Regions from separate parts of the Rheinheimera gaetbuli genome, predicted to be linked through region 2. Evidence: riboswitches for the same ligand, from Rfam matches in the RefSeq annotation. Region 2 holds a riboswitch; the other holds the start of a gene.

Region 1 (10,460 bases), on a different contig from region 2:
TCAATACCGGCTTGACCCACTCTGTCAGGTGCATCCAGCCGCCAGTGAATATCACTCTTTTTACCCTTTAGATGATACTGTTGATACGCCGCTGCATTATAGGTTTCCTGATACAGCATTACCGCATCGACGCCGAGAGCCTTTAGCTTGTCATATTCTATGCAGCTTAGCGGCTGTACTTCTAATTGCACACTGCTGAAGTATCTGCGAACTAATGGCAGTACATCACAGAAATAGTCTATACCTACTTTACGCTCGTGCTCACCGGTTACAATCAGCACCTGATCTATACCCAGTGCTTTAATAGCGCGGCATTCTTGTGCTATTTCGCCGTAGTTTAAGGTGCGGCGTTTCACTTTTTGACTCAGTGAAAAGCCGCAGTATGTGCATTCATTGGCGCAGAGATTGGATAAATACAGCGGCGCATAAAATTGTACTGTATGGCCAAACCGTTGTCGGGTGAGTTGCTGTGCTTTGGCTGCCAACGCAGGCAGTAGTGGTAACGCTGCCGGTGAGAGCAGTGCTTGCAAATCTGTTATACCAGGCTGCGGTTTGTTAATCGCAGCTTGCACATCACTAAGGCTGAAATTACGGCTTTGCAGTTGTAATTCCTGCCAGTCTTGCTGTTGCCAGTGTTGTGTAAAACTCATAGTGCCGCCAGAAAATCAGTCAACGGGCTTGAAGCTGCTGCATATACCTGTTTAGCTGCTAAGCCGGCTTCATATGCTATGTGCCCGGCGCTTACAGCTTGTGCAAAGGCGCCTGCCATTGCTACCGGATCCTGACTTGCCGCAATAGCGGTATTGATTAACACTGCTGCAGCACCAAGCTCCATAGCGGCCGCCGCGTGTGACGGCGCGCCAAGGCCGGCGTCGATAATAACCGGCACTGTTGCTTGTTCGATAATAATCTCCAGCATGGCGCGGGTTTGCAGGCCCTGATTGGAACCGATGGCAGCTCCAAGCGGCATTACAGCGGCGCAGCCGGCTTGCTCCAGCCGTTTACACAACACCGGATCAGCACTGCAATACGGCAGTATCACAAAGCCCAGTTTAACCAGCTGTTCGGCAGCCGCCAGGGTTTCTATCGGCTCCGGCATTAAATAACGCGGATCGGGGTGAATTTCCAGTTTCAGCCAGTTGGTTTGTAATGCCTCGCGCGCCAGTTCTGCGGCAAAAATGGCTTCTTTCGCTGTTTTAGCACCGGAGGTGTTTGGCAGCAACTGAATTTTCATCGCCCGTAGCGGTGTCAGTAAATCATCCAGGGGTTTATTTAACTCCAGTCGCTTTATGGCAAGTGTCACCAGCTGGCTGCCACTGGCCTGTATAGCTTGTTGCATCAGCTGTGGAGCGGAAAATTTTCCGCTACCCAGCAGCAGACGACTGTGAAAGGTTTTATCTGCGATTGTCAGCATGCTCAGCCTCCGGTAACTATCTGAAATAGTTGTATCTGATCATGGTTTTGCAGTTGATACTCAGGCCACAGGCGTTTAGCAATAACGCTGTTATTCACCGCTATTGCCAGGCCCTCAGTGTTTAAGTGTTGTTGCTGTAGCAGTTGTTCTAAGGTGCAGACAGCAGCAAGTTGTAGTGGGGTGTCGTTAAGCATAATGTGCATAATGTTGCTCCACTTGATGTTTAAAGCGCGAAAATGCCTGTTCGGGCTCAGCTTGTGCCGTAACCGCTGATACTACGGCTACGCCGGATACACCGCATTGCAGTACTGCATCCAGCCGCTCAGTAGTAATGCCGCCTATGGCGACGGTCGGCGTATCGCTACAGAGGGCGGCGTAGCGCTTAAGCCTGGTTAAACCTTGTGGCTGTGACGGCATTTGCTTGGTTTGCGTGGCAAAAATATGCCCCAATGCGATGTAAGACGGCTGTAACTGACGCGCCCGTAATAGTTCAGCGTAACTATGGGTTGAAATGCCCAGACGTAAACCGGCTGCTGCTATCGCAGGTAAATCTGCCGTGGTTAAATCTTCCTGGCCTAAATGCACACCATAGGCAGCGTATTTAATTGCCAGCTGCCAGTGGTCGTTGATAAATAACCGCAATTTGTAATCGCGGCTTAACGCCACGGCTTCGGCTATCTGCTGTTCAATTTCCAAAGCAGTGCCATGCTCATGTTTTATGCGTAGCTGGATAACATCCGGTTCAAACGGCAGCAAACGTTTTAGCCATTGCACGCTGTCTACTACCGGATAGAAGCCGATAGGGGCGGCGATAGCGGCAAAGTTTAGCGTTTCGTAGTACGTATCTTGCGGCTGCGTTAGCTTGGGAAAATAGCGCGGCTCTGTTGGCCAGCCGTGATGTTGCAGGCTACCTGCGCCTTTGCCTGTAGCGTAGCTATGGCACAGTGCTTGTTGCAGATAAGCACGGCCAATAATAATGCTATCAGTAAGATCATAGCCATGAGCGCAAACTGCAGCTATTGCGCTGGACAATACACAGCCGGTGCCATGGTTATGCGCTGTGCTGAGCCTGGGTTGTGTAAGCTTAAGGCTACTGCTTGCGTTGATAAAATGATCAGTGATATCGGTTGTACTGTTACTGTGCCCACCTTTTATCAGTACGGCTTTTGCCTCCCATTGCAATAATTGCTCAGCTTGCGATGAAACCTCAGCCTGCATTAAATGACTCAGCAGGGCCAACTCCGGCAAGTTAGGGGTAATAAGATCCAGCAGTGGTATCAGCTTATGGCGCCAGACGCTTAAAGTACTTTGCCGGACGAAGTTATAGCCAGTGCTGCTACTTAACACCGGATCGGCAATGACAATAAATTGATACTGATCTTTGTGCTGAGCCAGCCAGCTGGCTAATTGCTCCAGCAAACCGGCATCAGGGATCAGGCCGATTTTAATCACCTGGGGCGGCATATCGTGCAACAAGCAGTTCAGCTGGGTAACAAACAGTGCCTGGCTAACGGCTTCATAGCCCACTACCTCAGTACTGTTTTGCGCTGTTACGGCCGCAATCACGCTGCAACCGTGACAATCAAGAGCAGCAAAGGTATGCAAATCGGCCTGAATGCCGGCGCCACCGCCACTGTCCGAGCTGGCAATGGTCCAGACGATGGGTTTGGCTTCAGATAATTGCTCAGGCATCAGTTAATGCCTCTTCCTGCTGAATTTGCTGGTTAAGCCGCATCGAGCAAAATTTGGGCCCGCACATCGAGCAGAATTGTTCGCTGTCGGCACCTTCATGGCTTAGCGTTTCATCGTGATAGGCTTTGGCAGTAAACGGGTCCAGCGCCAGATTGTACTGATCTTGCCAGCGAAATTCGTAACGCGCCTTGGATAGGGCATTGTCTCTAAGCTGCGCGGCCGGATGGCCCTTAGCCAGGTCTGCGGCATGGGCGGCAATTTTGTAGGCAATCAGGCCTTGCTTTACATCTTCTTTATTTGGCAGGCCTAAATGCTCTTTCGGCGTGACATAACACAGCATGGCGCAGCCAAACCAGCCAATCATCGCTGCACCGATGCCGGAGGTAATGTGATCGTAACCCGGTGCAATATCGGTTGTCAGCGGGCCCAAAGTGTAAAATGGTGCTTCATGACAATGCTTTAGCTGCTCGGTCATATTTTGCTGAATAAGCTGCATCGGCACATGACCCGGGCCTTCAATCATTACCTGTACATCATAGCGCCAGGCAATTTTGGTTAGCTCGCCTAAAGTACGCAGTTCGGCAAATTGCGCTTCATCGTTAGCATCGGCAATGCTACCCGGGCGCAGGCCGTCACCCAGTGACAGCGAAATATCATAGGCCGCACAGAGCTGGCAAATTTGTTCAAAGTGCTGATATAAAAAACTTTCCTCGTTATACAGCCTGGTCCACTGCGCCATAATAGCGCCGCCACGTGAGACGATACCGGTAACCCGATTGGCGGTTAGTGCGACATAGTCCTTTAGTACCCCGGCATGAATAGTAAAGTAATCGACGCCTTGTTCGGCTTGTTCAACTAAGGTGTCGTAAAAAACTTGCCAGTTCAGCCGGCTAACATCACCGTTTACTTTCTCCAGTGCCTGATAAATCGGTACTGTGCCAATCGGCACCGGGCTGTTGCGTAAGATCCAATCGCGGGTTTGATGAATACGCCGGCCGGTGGACAAGTCCATTACCGTATCGGCGCCCCAGCGCGTGGCCCACACCAGCTTTTCTACTTCCTCTTCAATACTGGAGCTGACTGACGAGTTGCCAATGTTGGCATTGACCTTAACTTTAAAGTTGCGGCCGATAATCATCGGCTCTGCTTCCGGGTGATTAATGTTGGCCGGAATAATGGCGCGGCCGGCCGCGACTTCCTGGCGCACAAACTCCGCAGTGATTTGCCTGGGTATAGCAGCACCGAAACTTTCGCCCTGATGGTTTCTGATACCATCATCAGTGGCGGCCATGTTTTCCCTCAGCGCAATAAAATGCATCTCCGGCGTAATAATACCGGCGCGGGCATAATGCAGCTGGGTTACGCTTTTACCGGGCTTAGCTTTGAGCGGCTGATGCTCAAATTCGGTGATTTGTTCATCCAGCGCAATATCAGCAAAGGGTAACTCAGGCGAGGGCGTTACATCGCCACGGGCTTTAATCCAGTTCAGCCGCAACTTTGGTAAGCCTTTTAGCACATCTAACTGCTGCGCCGGGTCGCCGTATGGGCCTGAAGTGTCATACACCGGCAAACTGGGGTTAGCTTGCTCGCTGCCGTCAGCCATACGGCTGGGGCTAAGATGTATATCCCGCACCGGTACTTGCACGTCGCTGTGTTCACACAACAGATAACGGCGGCTGGAACCCGGAAAGGTTTCGCCTTGCAGCGCCTGAATATAGGCACGGGCATGGGCGCGTAAATCACGTTTTGACAAAGGTGTAGCAGACATAGCAAGCTCCGGTTAACAAGTTGAGGTTGCTTGTCCGGAGTGGGGGCAGGTGATAACGCCGAGCCAGTCCGCCGGGCGGATTTGGCTTGGGTTAAATGCTGTAGTTCCCCTTGTTTCCCTTCGCAGGTATTAGCCTGATCAGGTTCAACGGATCCCGTTTTCACGGTCTCAGCCCGCTGCAAACAGCTGGGCACTCCGACAAGATGGTGCTAAGTATTCACTTATTGCTAACGAAATTCAAGATCTGAATGCAACCGGTTTTATTATAAACTCTGAATATACACATACAGCGACTTCAGAACTTTCATCTTATGTTCGTCACTGGCATGCTCATGCGCCAGATTCTCCAGCGCCAGGCTGAAATCTTCCATCGTCAGGTTGGGGTTATCCAGGCCGTGCATTAGCTTATCAGTGCGGTAGCGCTGCCACTTTTGCTGTTCGCTGTCGGTCAGGCTGTAGGGGTAATTACGGGCCCGGTATAAAAACAGCAGGCTGTTTAAGCGCTCGTCACTAAATACCGGTGCATCTACCGCTAGTTGCTCCGGCGAAAGCTGATGCAGTTGCTGCATTTTTTGCTTATCGCCGTCACTGATAAAGCCATTATACAGCTGATAATCCGGGTTGGTTTCAGCAGGGAACTCATTCAATTGCTGATACAGTGCTATAGCTTTAGCTTGCGTATCGCGGTGGTGGCGCAGAAAGTCGAGGTGCTTAAGGCATTGTGTGCGGTCAATGCTAAATTCTGCAGCCCGCTCTTCGCTTAACGTTTTTGCCGGTGCCAGCACCGGGCATTTATTTAAATGGATCAGCTTTAAGCCCAAGCGCTGTTCGCCATCGGCTAAATCGGCAGTTTTGGTGTACAGTTTTTGCTGTAAGGTAGCGATATCGTCTTCCAGCAGTGGCGTCGGATCAGCTTGTAAGTTATAGCAAATTACCGCGTTTTTATTAGTTGGGTGAAATGCCAGCGGTACTATCCAGCTAACGCAGCCCTGCGAGGCAGGAAACTTTGACGATACGTGCACCAGCGGTGTCATACCGGCAACGTCAATCAGCTCAGCCACCTTGGCTTTTTTACGCAGTTCAAATAAGTAACTAAACAGCTTTGGTTGCTTTTGTTTAATGAGCTTGGCCATGGCAATAGTGGCGTAGACATCAGATAAGGCATCGTGAGCGTTTTCATGTGCTAAGCCATTTGCCTTGGTGAGTTGCTCCAGTTTAAATATCGGGCTGCCATCTTCACGCAATGGCCAGGTAATGCCTTCGGGGCGCAAGGCGTAGCAGGCGCGTACCATATCAATTAAGTCCCAGCGGCTGTTACCGTTTTGCCATTCGCGACCATAGGGCTCATAAAAATTGCGGTACAGGCTGTAGCGGGTGACTTCATCGTCAAAGCGCAGGTTGTTATAGCCCAGTACACAGCTGTTGGGCATACTGAATTGCTGCAAAATTCGCTGCATAAAGTCAGTTTCGTTCAGGCCTTTTTTGTTGCACAGCTGTGGTGTTAAGCCGGTGATCAGGGCGGCTTGAGGATGCGGCAGATAATCATCGGCTAGCTGGCAATACCAGACATCGGGCTCGCCGATAATATTAAGGTCTAAGTCGGTGCGAATACCGGCAAATTGCGCCGGGCGGTCACGCTTGGGATCCGCGCCCCAGGTTTCATAGTCGTGAAAGTAAAAACTGCTTTGTGCTGTCGTCACAATAGCTTATCCAAATTTGGTGTATAGCAACATATCGCCAGTTTAGCAGCTGCAGCGCTTGGGATACATGGTTTTACCGCAGTAAAATTACCGACTACCGGCTTGCAGACATTGTTGTAGCAACATAGTGAGCGGTTCTGTATTACTGTTCTTTGGATAGGCCAGACCTATAGTGCGTTCTAATTTAAGTTCATTCACCGGGCGCAGAACAACGTCATTCCGTTGTTGCATATTGTCAAAATCTGGCACCAGTGCACAGCCAACACCGGCAGACACCAGCCCTAATGCATATTCGATAGTTTGAATATCAGCGCGTAAGTCGGGTTTAATGCCGCGGCGTACCAGTTCAGGGTATAACGCATTCCACGCATCACAGGGGGTGCGTTTAATCAGTGGTAAATTTTCAAAGTCAGTTAGCACAACATTTTCCTGCAGCATTAATGTTGAGCCCGGTGGTATCGCGAGTAAATAATTATCCTGCCATATTGGCTGAAACGCTTCGCCGGCTTTTAACAGCTGAGGCGTTATTATACGGGCATCGCACTGTTCATCCGGTTCAACCAAATGCAGTTCCAGCCCGGGCAGGCTGTTACTAAACTCGCGCAGTAACTGGCTCATGCGTTCAACGCCTAAAGCCCGAATTAGCCCCAGGCGGAATTTTACCCGCGCCACCGGTTGGCTAAACGAGGCTTTAAGTGACTGTAATTGCGCCAACAGGCGGCCGGCATGGCCGTAAAGTTTGTCGCCATCCTCCGTTGGGGTTACGCCTTTTGGCAGACGGGTAAATAAACTGACGCCCAGCTCCTGTTCTAACTGGCGCAACGCAGATGATAGCGATGGCTGTGCCACACAGCACTGGCGCGCCGCCGCGCTGACACTGCCTTGCTCGTATACGGCAACAAAGTAATTTAGTTGGCGAATATCCATAGCTATAAACTATACCTGATACAGAATTATTATATTTTAACTGTACATTAAAGCAGGCTAATCTGGCGATAACTAAAAATATTTGGCTGGTTTTATTGAGGAATTTGCTATGGCACGTGCACATTTTGATTGGCAGGACCCGTTTGCATTCAGCAACATGTTAACCGAAGAGGAGCGGATGATCCGCGACACGGCGCAGCAGTATTGTCAGGAAAAACTGCTGCCGCGGGTGTTAATGGCGAACCGCGAAGAGCATTTTCACCGTGAAATAATGACAGAACTTGGCGGGTTGGGCCTGCTGGGCGCAACCTTACCGGAAAAGTATGGCTGCTCTGCTGTTAACTACGTTTGTTATGGCCTGATAGCTCGTGAGGTAGAACGGGTAGATAGCGGTTATCGCAGCGCGATGAGCGTGCAATCCTCGCTGGTGATGCATCCTATTCATGAATACGGCAGCGAAGCGCAGCGGCTGAAGTATTTGCCCAAACTGGCAACTGGCGAGTGGGTTGGCTGTTTTGGTTTAACCGAGCCGGATGCCGGTTCAGACCCTGCAGGGATGCGCACCACGGCGAAAAAGACCGCCGGCGGTTATCTGTTAAACGGCAGCAAAATGTGGATCACCAACTCGCCAATTGCTGATGTGTTTGTGGTGTGGGCCAAATTAGACGGTGACATCCGCGGCTTTGTGCTGGAAAAGGGCATGAAAGGCTTATCAGCACCCAAAATAGAGGGCAAGTTTTCTCTGCGGGCCTCTGTTACCGGCGAAATTGTGATGGATAACGTCGAAGTGGGCGAGGATGCGTTGTTGCCCAATGTCAGCGGTTTAAAAGGCCCGTTTGGCTGCTTAAATAAAGCTCGCTACGGCATCGCCTGGGGCGCGCTGGGTGCAGCGGAGTTTTGCTGGCATGCCGCCCGGCAGTACACTCTGGACCGCCACCAGTTTGGCCGGCCCTTGGCGGCAAACCAGCTGATCCAGAAAAAACTGGCCGATATGCAAACTGAGATCAGCATAGGTTTACTGTCTTGCTTACAAGCAGGCCGTTTGATGGATCAGAATTTGCTGGCGCCGGAAACTATTTCGTTAATTAAACGCAACTCCTGTGGCAAAGCGCTGGATATCGCCCGGGTTGCCCGCGATATGCATGGTGGCAACGGTATTGCTGACGAGTACCATGTTATCCGCCATGTGATGAACCTGGAAGCGGTAAACACCTACGAGGGTACACATGATGTGCATGCGCTGATTTTAGGCCGGGCACAAACCGGTTTACAGGCGTTTAGCGGCGTTTAAGCCAGGCAGTTGCAGCGGAGTAAGCCTTATGTCAGAAGCCGTACATCCCTGGGTTAATGAATACCGTGAGCGCTTAAAAAGCGGCAAACTACCGCCGCACAGCAGTAGTCATAGTATTGAATTCAGTACCTTATATCAGTTATGGCACAGCCAGTTATGCAGCCGTCTGCTGGATTTACAATCGCGTTTGCTGCAAGCCAAAGGCCAGAGTTTTTATACCATCGGTAGTGCCGGCCACGAGGGTAACGCGGCTGTCGCTGCTGCACTGAGGCTAACCGATCCGGCATTTTTGCATTACCGCAGCGGCGCGTTTTTTATAGAACGCAGCAAGCAGTTGCCCGGCAGCACACCGTTATACGATATGTTGCTGTCGTTTTGTGCCAGCAGTGACGACCCCATCTCCGGTGGCCGCCACAAGGTACTGGGCAGCCTGGCGCTGAATATTCCGCCGCAAACCAGCACCATAGCGTCACAGTTACCCAAAGCAGTGGGCGCGGCTTTTGCTGTCGACTTAAGCAAACGTCTTGGGGTCGGAGGCCAGTGGCCGCAGGATGCGATAGTGCTGTGCAGCTTTGGCGATGCCTCGGCCAATCATTCTACCGCTCAGGGCGCCATTAACTCGACCTGCTGGGCAGCGTACCAGCAGGTGCCGCTGCCGGTGCTGTTTGTCTGCGAAGACAATGGCTTGGGTATTTCTACCCCGACACCCAGCGGTTGGATAGAGCAGGATTTAGCCGACCGTCCGGCGCTAAAGTATTTTGCCGCCGACAGTCGCGATCTGGCGCAAACCTATCATATTGCCCGCCGTGCCGCTGATTACGTGCGCAGCAAACGTAAACCTGCTGTACTGCATTTATCTACCGTACGGCTGTTTGGCCATGCCGGCGCTGATGCGGAAGCGGCATATCGCACCAAAGCGCAAATTGAAGCCGAGTTGGAGCTGGACCCCTTGCTTAGCAGTACGGCCGCATTGCTTGCCAGTGGCGACATTACCGCAGAAAAGTTATTGGCGCAGTTCAATGCACTGGTTGCACAAATTGGCCGCGTAGCAGCCATTGCCAGTGACCAGCCTAAGCTAACCACTGCAGCGCAGGTTATGGCGTCTATCGCGCCGCAGCGTGCGGCCTTGCCGCTGCCAACGCTGCCCGATAGCACAGCACGGCAGCAATTGTTTGCTTTTGACCAGCATAATATGGGTAAGAAGCAGCACCTGGCAAAACTACTGAACTGGGCATTGCACGATGTGCTGGCGCAGTACAATAACACCGTTGTTTTCGGCGAAGATGTCGGCAAAAAAGGCGGCGTTTATGGTGTTACCCAACATTTGGTGCATGCCTTTGGCAGCAACCGGGTGATTAATACCTTGCTGGATGAGCAAAGCATACTGGGTATGGCGATTGGCCTGTCGCAGCAGGGTTTTATTTCAATACCGGAAATTCAGTTTCTGGCTTATGTGCACAATGCCGAAGATCAAATTCGCGGTGAAGCGGCCACCTTGCCGTTTTTCTCCAACGGCCAGTACCACAATGCGATGGTCATTCGCATCGCCGGTCTGGCCTACCAGCGCGGCTTTGGTGGGCATTTTCATAATGACAACTCCTTTGCGGTGTTTCGCGATATTCCGGGCATAATTTTATTTTGCCCGTCAAACGGCTATGACGCTGCCTT
Region 2 (10,460 bases):
AGATAAGCTGTTTAATCAGCTGTATGATAACCACTTGGCCATCTTGTCGGATGTTATGGCGGTGCAGCAAGTTTTGCAGCAAAGTGCACTGCAGGATATTCGTAAATACCGTACCGGCTGGGCCTCTGCCGAGGCTACTGAGCAAGCAATAAAACAGCATATACTGCAAGCGCAGCAGCATTGGCAGGCTTTTGGCAAAAGCCGGCCGGTGCAAGACAGTGCTGAGTTTTATGCCGAGCTGGACCAGAGTTTTGATAAGGCGATAAAGCACTATCAGGAGTGGATAAGTTATGCCGGCAGCGACGCTTTGTTAGTGCGTATTCTGAATGAATCAACCGTTAATAACGAAATTGAATTGCGCATTACCGGCTTTACCAAGCTGGCAGAGGCATTTATTCAGCAACAAATTGCTGCTGCCGCTACGGTAAGAGATTCTGCCGAGCACTTTACCACTCAGTTAATACAGGCTTATATCTCTGGTGCAGGCCTACTAGTGCTGTTGATTAGCGGCTTAATTTGGGCGGTGCAGCGCTCGGTATGCCGGCCACTGTGGGCGCTGCGCGATATGTTGAAGCTGGTGCAGCAAAGCTCAGATTTAACCTTAAGAGCCAATGATCTTGGTGCAGATGAAGTGGCCGATGCCGCAAGGGCGCTGAATCAGATGATCAATCATTTTGAACAATTAGTAGTAAAACTGGGCCACAGTTCAACGGTATTGGGTGAGAAGGCGGCATTGGTGTTTCAAAGCAGCGATAACGTTAGCCAAAGTGCCGGGCGTCAGGCCGGGCAGGCCAGCCAGTTAGCTACTGCTGTTGAGCAAATGAGCGTCAGTGTGCAGGACGTTGCTGTGAATGCAAGAGGTGCGGCTGATGCTGCGCAACAAGCAAAGTCGCTATGTGCGTCAGGGCAGGGTGTCGCCACTGCAAGTGCTGCCGGAATCACTGAATTGGCGCGACAGCTTGAGCATAGTGCGCAGGTGGTACGCCAGCTGCAGCAAGAGTCGGGCCAGATCTCCGGTGTGGTAGACGTGATACGTAAGATTTCAGAGCAAACTAATTTACTGGCGCTAAATGCTGCTATTGAGGCTGCGCGTGCCGGTGAGGCCGGGCGGGGTTTTTCGGTAGTGGCAGACGAGGTACGCACGCTGTCGGCCAATACCCAGCAAGCGACAGAGTCAATAAACAACATGGTTAGTCAGTTACAGCAGCAGGCCGCCAGTGCAGTAGAAGCAATGCAGCGGGCTTACAAGGATGCGGATAGCAACGTGCAATTAGCGCAAGACGCAGGTGCTCGTTTTACCGCGCTGGCAGGCGCAGTGGAAAAAATTACTGATGCCAATTTAACCATTTGCTCGGCAACGGAGCAGCAGCAGGTTGTTTCGGCAGACATCGCACAAAATATTCATCTGCTAAACGGCGATATAGTGCAGCTAAGTGATGGTGCAGCCCGTGCTGCTGATGCCAGTGAGCAGTTAAACCAACTGGCAACGCAATTAACAGAAGATTGGCAAGTGTTCACTACCGGAGTCCGTTAAACTTAAGTTGCTATGCAGGCTCAATAAACCGCCTAAATCTGGCTGCCGGTTTGCCTCAGGCTGGCAGCATAAATCAGCCCCTGGCTTACCAATTCAGAAAACACAATTGCTGCTGCACAACGCGTTGGTGATGGAATAAACACCAGCCGACACGCGAATACAGTATAACTCCGCTACAACTATAGGTGTTTAGCCGTCTTTTGCACGTTGCATGCGCAAATAAAAGGCTTTACACTTGCCGCGCAACCAAGGGGTGCAATAGCTGAGATGCCGTAAGGCGAACCCTTATAACCTGATCCGGATTATACCGGCGGAGGGATGGTGCTAACTCCTCAAGCTGGTGTGATCTCTGTAGTTACTGGAGATTCATACAAAAATGCGTTTTTTCCCGTCTTTAGTTGCTGTTGCAGTATGTAGCAGTTTTTCTGTGCTGGCTTTGGAAGCTGAAACTGTTGTTGAACGCATCAGCGTGCAGGGCGATTTTCGCCAGCAGTCGGTACAACAGGTTGCCGGCAGCGTGGCTATTATCAGTGAGCAGGACGCCAAGCGCACTTCTGCGCAACATTTAGATGATGTGCTACAGCAGCTCGCTGGTGTTAATTTTAGCGCCGGTGCATCGCGCGGCCGCTATATTCAAATCCGTGGTATTGGTGAGCGCAGCGAATTTGTCGATACCATTAACCCGTCGGTGGGTATTTTAATAGATGGTATTGATTACTCCGGCCTGGGCATAAGCGGCATTAGCGATTTAGCGCAGCTTGAGGTATTTCGCGGCCCACAAGCTAACCGCTTTGGTGCCAATGCCTTAGCTGGCATGCTAAATTTAACCACTAAAGGCCCAACACCTACACCCGAAGCCCGCATTAGCGGCACCCTGGCCAATTATGACAGTTACCAGCTAGCCGGCCAGTTTAGTAATGCTATTAGCGATCAGTTGGCTTACAGCATGGCGCTTGAGCATCAGCGTTCAGACGGCTTTATCGAAAATGCCTTTTTAAACCGTGATGACACTAACAATATCGACGAATTTACCGGCCGGTTTAAACTGCAGTACCAACCATCAGCAGCCTTATCTTTGCAACTGATCAGCCATTTTGTTGAGCAAAAAAATGGTTATGATGCCTTTTCGCTGGACCGCAACCGCACCACGTTATCGGACCAACCCGGTCAGGATAACATACAAAGCAAAGCAGTTGCGTTAGCGGCAGACTACAGCGATTTGCCGTTTGCTACGGTATCAGCACAGCTGAGCTGGCTGGCGGCTGATAGCGACTATGGTTTTGATGAAGACTGGAGTTATGTTGGCATTCACCCGGATGAATATTCTACTACCGACCGCTATCTGCGTGAGCGTGACCAGCTAACGCTGGACTACCGCTTTACGTCTACGCCAGAGGGTAAGCTGGGTAACAGCGACTGGGTATTGGGGTTGTATGCTGCCAATAAAGGCTTTGAGTTAACCCGTCAGTTCTGGAATTGGGATCTATGGCAGGCCGATAGCTTTGCCAGTAGCTTAAATCGTGTTAACGCCGCCGTTTACGGCGAGCTGACTACACCGCTAAATGACAGTTGGAGCCTGGTGTCTGGCCTGCGTCTGGAGCGCTATGATGATGAATACACCGACAGCAGCGGCAATAGCATTAAAAACCACGACACGATGTGGGGCGCGAATGTCAGCCTGAATTATCAGGTTAATTCGCAGGCACTGGTATACCTGCTGGCTGCCCGCGGTTACAAAGCCGGTGGCGTTAATGGTGATGCACTGGCCAAAGCTGCCGATGGCAACTTAAGCGAATTAAACAGCAAGGCCAGCTTTAAGCCAGAAACCCTGTATAACGCCGAATTTGGTGTGAAGGGCAGTGCGTTGGATCAAAGCATAACTGCGCGGGTGGCGGCATTTTATATGTGGCGTGACGATATGCAGGTAAAAGGCTGGCTAAACCCGGATAGCGGCCCGCAATTTGCTGGTTTTATCGATAACGCCGGCAGTGGTCGCAACTATGGTATTGAAATGGAAAACCGCCTGCAACTGCACCCGCAACTGGCTGTGTTTTTATCTGCCAGCTGGATCAAAACCAAACTGGGTAACTATATTACCCTCGATGGTGACAACTTCAGTGGCCGCGAGCAGGCGCAAGCGCCACGTTTCCAGTACAGTGTGGCCGCCGACTGGTATATCACAGACAGCCTGACATTTAATGTAAGCCTGCAGGGTAAAGATGAATTTTATTTTTCTGATGGCCACAACGCCAGATCTCAGCGCTACGAGCTACTGGGTGCCCGTCTTAACTATCAGTTGAGCAACTGGGAATTTGCGCTGTGGACCCGCAATGCGTTGGATCAGGACATTGGCGTGCGTGGTTTTTACTTTGGTAACGACCCACGCGATGGCTACGAGCCGCATGTTTACCAGCAGTTTGCCGAGCCGCGCCGGGTAGGTATTAGCGCCAGTTATCAGTTCTGATGCCAATAATCATTTTTGGAGACTAAGTAATGCAACTATCGGTTGAAATAAGCAAATATCCGTTGGCAGATGATTATATTACGCCAATTAAAGGCTTTATTGAGCAATTAAACACATACCCGGAGATTACCGTACTAACTAATACCATGAGCACCCAGGTTTTTGGTGATTATGACAGCGTAATGCAGGCATTGCAGGCTTGCATTAAATGGTCGTTTGAGCAATTCGGTAAGGTCGTATTTGTGGTGAAGTTTATTCACGGTGACTTACGACCATGAATGAGCTGATAAGCCAGGCAATGGCGCAGTGGCAGTTGATGCATAGCATAGAACTGGCTGCCACCTTACTGGCGCTGGCTTATGTGATATTGGCCTTGAAGCAAAGCCTGTGGTGCTGGCCGGCTGCATTGTTGAGTACCGTATTGTTTACCCACGTAATGTGGCAATCTGCACTGCTGTCAGATGCGTTACTACAGCTATATTACGCCGCTATGGCATTGTATGGCTGGTGGCGTTGGCAGCAGTTGCGCCAGCGTTCACCTGAAGCACGTGGCCCGGTATACGAGTGGCCCTGGCAGCGTCATGCCGTGTTAATTTCAGTTAGCGCCATAGCCGGCCTGGTGTTGGGCAGCTTTATGGCCAACTATACTCAGGCCGACTTTGCTTATCTGGATGCGCAAACTACGGTGTTTAGCGTAATGGCTACCTGGCTGGTAGCGCGCAAGCTGGTGTCAAACTGGTTGTATTGGGTGGTGATAGATGCAGTATCAATTTACGTTTACGCAGAAAAACACCTGTATTTCCTCACTGGCTTGTTTATGCTGTATACCGTTATTGCTATAGCAGGGTACTTTATTTGGCGCAGTCATTATCAACAGCAACCCTCAGTGAGATTGAGCGTGTAACGCGGCTTTGCCAGCGGCTGGAGTTTTTTGTTAGCCAGCCACCAATCGCCGTGCGGGCCTTATCACAGGGTGACAGTAATCAGAGTTATTACGTACGAACCAGCAAAGGGGACTACGTGCTGCGCTGTTATCCGGCAGAGTCGGCTGTGTGTCGCCAGCAGGAACTGCGTTGTCAACACGCTGCTGCTGCCCGGGGCCTGGCGCCGGCGCCACTGTGCCTGAATAATCATTATCAGATTATGCTTAGCGACTACATCGCAGACTCTGAAGCTTACCGTTATGACCAGCTTGGTATATCACCGCTATTGCAGGTGCTGGTGCCGTTTCATTTGTTGCAGGTGCAAACCCCGGTGCTGGATTACAGGGCTTATCTTTTACAGTTACAGCAAGCAGTAACCGATTTACCGCCGGCAGCGATGGGGCTAATGGCATTTTTGCAGCAAGCTGCTGCTCAGCTTAGCAACTGCGTTGCGGATGAAGTCTTGTGTCATTTGGATTTGCATCAGGGCAATTTACTCTGGGCCAACAATTCATTGTGGTTGCTGGATTTCGAATACAGCCAACGTGCTGACAGTAGCTTGGATCTGGCAGCGTTGTGTTTACATTTTGAGTTGGATAAACAACAGCAATACGCCTTGTTGCAGCAATATGTTAGTTTGCGACAAAAGCCTGAATTGCTGTTGCAATTAACCGAAAAACTGAAGCCAGCAAAAGCATTGTATGCCGGCTTTTGCTGGTTATGGTATTTGGCACTGCCAGGCTGTCAAGTGAAGGCCGGGCAGTGGCAATTACAATTGCAGCAGTTGCAGCGCCAGTTATAGCCCGCCGAGGCGTTCTGCCAGGGTTTTATAGCGCTTTACGTCCTCTTCATTAAACATTGGTTTGCCATCGCTGTCTTTTTCGACAGGTACCAACAGGTTTTCTCTTGCCAGCCGTTCAACCCTTATTGCCTGAACGCCAAGAAATTCTGCTACCTGATCGACGGTCATTAACGCCATTTTCGTTTTCCTTGTATGTAGTTAGCCTTTCAGTAATAGCGCATTTTAGTCATTTTGTGAATAGTCTCAAGGTCAGCTGTTGTGGTTTTACTGCGTTGTTACATAAACCGTTACACTTTTTCAAACTGTGTTTGATAGTGTCGTCAGTAATAGCATGCTAACGTTACGATTTTTATATACTATTTAAGTGTTTGATCAGGAGAGATATTAATGAAACCGGTTGCCTACTCTGCAATATGTGCAACATTATTTGCTGCGCATTTTGCTATTGCCACTGACATGTCGCCACCTGTTGCGGTGCAGCAGCCTTATACCGTAACCTCACCAAACGGTGACCGGCAAGATCCCTACTACTGGTTGCGTGATGACAGTCGCACCTCACCGACGGTGCTAGATTATCTGCACCGTGAAAATGATTACGCTAACCACTATGCCAGCGCCTATCAACCGTTAACCGATAAGCTGACAGCGGAAATTATTGGCCGCATCAAACAGGATGATAGCTCAGTGCCTTATACCAAAGGCGACTACAGCTACTACCGCCGTTATGAAACCGGCAAGGAATACCCGATTTATCTGCGCAAGGCGTTAAAAGACGGTACTGAGCAGGTCATGCTGGATGTAAATGAGCTTGCCAAAGGTAAAAGCTATTATGCGGTATCGAACTGGCAGGTTAGCCCGGATCAAAACTATATTGCTTACATGGAGGATGACAGCGGTCGCCGACAGTACACATTAAAAGTGCGGGATCTGCGGACCGGTAAGGATTTACCTGATGTGTTAACGGGGTTATCGTCAAGCCTGGCTTGGGCTAAGGACAGCAAAACCCTATATCTGGTAAAAAACGACCCGGTAACTTTGCTAAGTACACAAGTGTTGCAGCACATGCTGGGACAAGACCCAGCCAAAGCTAAGTTAGTCTATGAAGAAACCGACAACAGTTTTTATATGGGCGTGGGTAACACCACTGACGATAATTATGTCTTGATCTACACCAGCAGTACCGTATCCAGTGAGATACAGGTAATGGATGCCAGTAAACCTGGCAGTGCTTTTAAAAGCCTGGCGCCGCGTGAGCGCAACGTAAAGTACAGCGCTGAGCATTTAAATGGCCGCTGGATTATTCAAACCGACTGGCAAGCGCCAAACTACCGCATTATGACTGTTGCTGCTGATAACATTGGCGACCGTAACCAATGGCAACCGCTAATCGCTCATAACGAAAAGGTGTTCATTCAGGATTTTACCGCTTTTGACAACTACCTTGCCATTAATGAGCGTAGCGACGGTTTACGCCGCATTAAAGTGATGCCATGGAATGCACCGGATAAAGCATTCTATGTTGCCTCAGACGAAGCGGCTTATGTTGCCGGCTTTGAAGTTAATCCGCAGCAAAATACTGACGTGTTGCGGTATACCTATACCTCGCTAACCACACCGGCCAGTGTATTTGCACTGAATATGCAAAGCGGTGAAAAGCAGCTGTTAAAGCAAACCGAAGTACCGGGTGGCTTTGACAAAAACAACTATGCTACTGACCGGGTATGGGCCACAGCACGTGATGGCGTAAAAGTGCCGGTGTCTCTATTGTATAAGAAAGACTTCAAACGCGATGGTACGGCACCGTTGTATCAGTATGCCTATGGCTCTTATGGTAGTTCATCTGATCCGCGTTTTCGCGATACGGTATTGTCGCTGGTAGACCGGGGCTTTGTCTATGCGATTGCCCATATTCGCGGCGGCCAGGAAATGGGCCGGCACTGGTATGAAGATGGCAAACTGCTGAACAAAATTAACACCTTTAACGACTACATCGACGTCACTGACTATCTGGTTGCCAACAACTATGTTGCGAAAGACAAAGTATTTGGTATGGGCGGCAGTGCCGGCGGTTTGCTAATGGGCGCAGTAGCCAATATGGCACCACAAAAATACCGTGGATTAGTAGCGCACGTACCTTTTGTTGATGTGGTTACTACTATGCTCGATGAAACTATTCCGCTGACCACCAATGAGTTTGACGAATGGGGCAACCCGAAACAAAAAGCTTACTACGATTATATGCTGTCGTACTCACCCTATGATCAGGTAAGTAAGCAGGCATATCCGGCTATGTTGGTCACCACAGGTTTGCATGACTCTCAAGTTCAGTATTTTGAGCCGGCAAAATGGGTAGCAAAGTTACGCACTCATAAAACGGATACTAAGCCGTTGTTGTTTAAAACCACGATGGAAGCCGGTCACGGCGGTAAATCTGGCCGTTTTGCCCGCCAGGCACAAATTGCTGAAGAATATGCTTTTATCCTTAATCTTCTGGGGATAAACCAGTAAGGTTACAGCAGCATATCAACCGGGCTTAGGCCCGGTTTTTTTATCTAAAACTGTCCCTTATGAAAGATAAATTGCAGTCAAATGCAAATAAGATCAATTATCATTTGCAACTAAATCTGAGTTAGCGTAAAGTGCAGTCCGCTTGTTAATAAGAATTATTATCATTAGGAGCTGCAATGTCTGTTTCAGTTAAGTCTGCCGCATTGGCTGGCGCCATGCTGGTTACCAGTTTCAGTGCGTTGGCACATGTGCCTTATTTAAACCCGACCAGTTTTGAACCGGTTAGAGGTGGTTGGGTAAGCCTGGATGCGGCTTTTGCCGACCAATTTTTTCTGCCCGAAGCGGTGTTTGACAATAGCAACTTTGTTGTTCTGACACCGTCCGGGCAAACACAAGCGCCACTTAGTGTGCACTATGCTACCACCCGCACAACCGCCGAGCATAAAGTAGATGCCGACGGCACTTACCGTTTTAGCACCGGCTTGCGCTATGGCGCGGTGTTTCACACCTACGAGCTAAATGGCGAGCGCAAAAACAGCCGCGACCCCGCCTTTGTGTTGCCAGCAGGGGCTAAATCTATCGCCCATTTTCAGGCCGTTACCCGTGCAGAAACCTATGTCAGTAAAGGCGCACCGAATCATGCAGCGGTAAAAGCGACCGGCGATGCGTTAGAGCTGGAGTTCTTAAGCCATCCAAATGACCTTTATACCGACAGCACAGTGCGCGCCCGTGTGCTGTACAACGGCAAGCCATTGCCGCAGCAAAATGTTAATGCCTATCTGGTGGCCAAGGGCGCCAATGATGAACAGGCAACCTATCAGCTAACCAGCGACAGCGCCGGGGTTATCAGTTTTGTGCCACAACAACAAGGCAGTTACCTGCTTGTTAGCCGTTACCGCACGGCTGCGCCCACTACCGCTAAAGTACCAACCTATAGCTACACCTACAGCGTTGTGCTGGAAGTGACTGAGTAACGGAGATGATATGAACAAGCCGCATTTATTCACCGCCCTGTTTTTAGCTTTAAGCAGTGCTTATCTGGCCGGTTGCAGCAGTACTGTTGCCAAAGTAGAGCTGACAACAGCACAGCAACAGCAGCTGGCCAGTGAGCGGGCCGGCCATTTACGCCAAACCCATGTGCGTTTTAATGCGTTAGATAAAGATGAAGACGGTTATATCAGTCGTGCGGAGTTTAGCCGCTCTGGTGATTTGGCGTTTGAGCGTATGGACACCAATAAAGATGGCGTGTTGTCTGGCGCCGATCCCAAACCGGCGCCGCGCGGTGAAGATACCCGAGCTGAGCAAACCAGAGCAGAGCAAAGCCAGCAACAAGCTCCGCGCGCACAGCAACCACGGCGTGAGCGCCTGCTGCAAATGCCGACCACGCATTCTGTAGAGGGTATGCTGGCAATGTACGACAGCAATAATGATGGCAGGGTAAGCCGCGCTGAATATGAGCAAGGCCGTGCCGCCCAGTTTGCCGGTGTCGATACTAACCGCGATGGTGCACTGAGCTATGACGAATATGTCAGTGAATTTGCTGATCGGCTGGACCAGCAGATTGCCCGCACTGTGACTGAGCGCACCGCGCTCAGTAAATAAACGCCGCAGGAGAGTATTATTATGCAGTACACCTTATTGGCGCTGGCAATTAGCCATGCCATTGCTTTACCCTTACTTGCACAAACGGCTGCGCCTGAGCTGGATACCGTATCGGTAACCGCGCAAGCACCGCAAACAGCCAACAGCAAACAATCTCAGCAACTTGGCGCCACTGAGTTACAGCAACAACAAGCGCAAAACATTGCCGATGTGGTACGTTTTGTACCGGGCGTTGCCACCACCGATATGGGCCGTTTTGGTAGCAACGGCTTTAATATCCGCGGCCTGGACGGAGACCGGGTGGCGATCACAGTTGACGGTTTATCGCTTGGCGAAACGCTGGACCCGCCAACCTTTGTTGCCTACGAATTTTTTCGCTCTGCCCGCGGTGGCGTCGATATTGATGCTCTAAAACAGGTTGAAATTATCAAAGGTGCTGATGCCATTGCGGCTGGCAGTGGTGCTTTGGCCGGTGCTGTACTATTTGTTACCAAAGATCCGGCTGATTATTTGCAGTCACAAGGTGATGACAGCCACCTGGGGTTAAAAGCCGGTTTTAGCGGCTTGAATGATGAAACCTCGTTCAGTACCACTCTGGCAAACCGCAGCGGTAAGCTGGAATCCTTG

What was found. A riboswitch is a leader RNA that binds a small molecule or an ion and turns the genes downstream of it on or off. The one in region 2 is predicted to bind thiamine pyrophosphate.
Region 1: another riboswitch for thiamine pyrophosphate. It lies ahead of thiC (phosphomethylpyrimidine synthase ThiC); the one in region 2 lies ahead of ACYVIC_RS08750 (TonB-dependent receptor).

What each region holds. Positions count from the first base shown of each region.
Region 1 covers NZ_BAAGTL010000006.1:805-11,264, forward strand. Annotated here, with positions in the region: gene thiH (2-iminoacetate synthase ThiH) at 1-650, opposite strand, end outside; gene ACYVIC_RS05000 (thiazole synthase) at 647-1,414, opposite strand; gene thiS (sulfur carrier protein ThiS) at 1,417-1,617, opposite strand; gene thiE (thiamine phosphate synthase) at 1,601-3,106, opposite strand; partial or broken gene thiC (phosphomethylpyrimidine synthase ThiC) at 3,123-4,874, opposite strand; TPP riboswitch at 4,972-5,082, opposite strand; gene sbcB (exodeoxyribonuclease I) at 5,138-6,574, opposite strand; gene ACYVIC_RS05025 (LysR family transcriptional regulator) at 6,662-7,501, opposite strand; gene ACYVIC_RS05030 (acyl-CoA dehydrogenase) at 7,611-8,792, shown strand; gene ACYVIC_RS05035 (dehydrogenase E1 component subunit alpha/beta) at 8,821-10,460, shown strand, end outside.
Region 2 covers NZ_BAAGTL010000008.1:402,386-412,845, forward strand. Annotated here, with positions in the region: gene ACYVIC_RS08745 (methyl-accepting chemotaxis protein) at 1-1,534, shown strand, start outside; TPP riboswitch at 1,774-1,870, shown strand; gene ACYVIC_RS08750 (TonB-dependent receptor) at 1,911-3,998, shown strand; gene ACYVIC_RS08755 (YkoF family thiamine/hydroxymethylpyrimidine-binding protein) at 4,028-4,276, shown strand; gene pnuC (nicotinamide riboside transporter PnuC) at 4,273-4,902, shown strand; gene ACYVIC_RS08765 (phosphotransferase) at 4,854-5,723, shown strand; gene ACYVIC_RS08770 (helix-turn-helix domain-containing protein) at 5,718-5,900, opposite strand; gene ACYVIC_RS08775 (S9 family peptidase) at 6,111-8,231, shown strand; gene ACYVIC_RS08780 (DUF4198 domain-containing protein) at 8,408-9,205, shown strand; gene ACYVIC_RS08785 (EF-hand domain-containing protein) at 9,216-9,833, shown strand; gene ACYVIC_RS08790 (TonB-dependent hemoglobin/transferrin/lactoferrin family receptor) at 9,855-10,460, shown strand, end outside.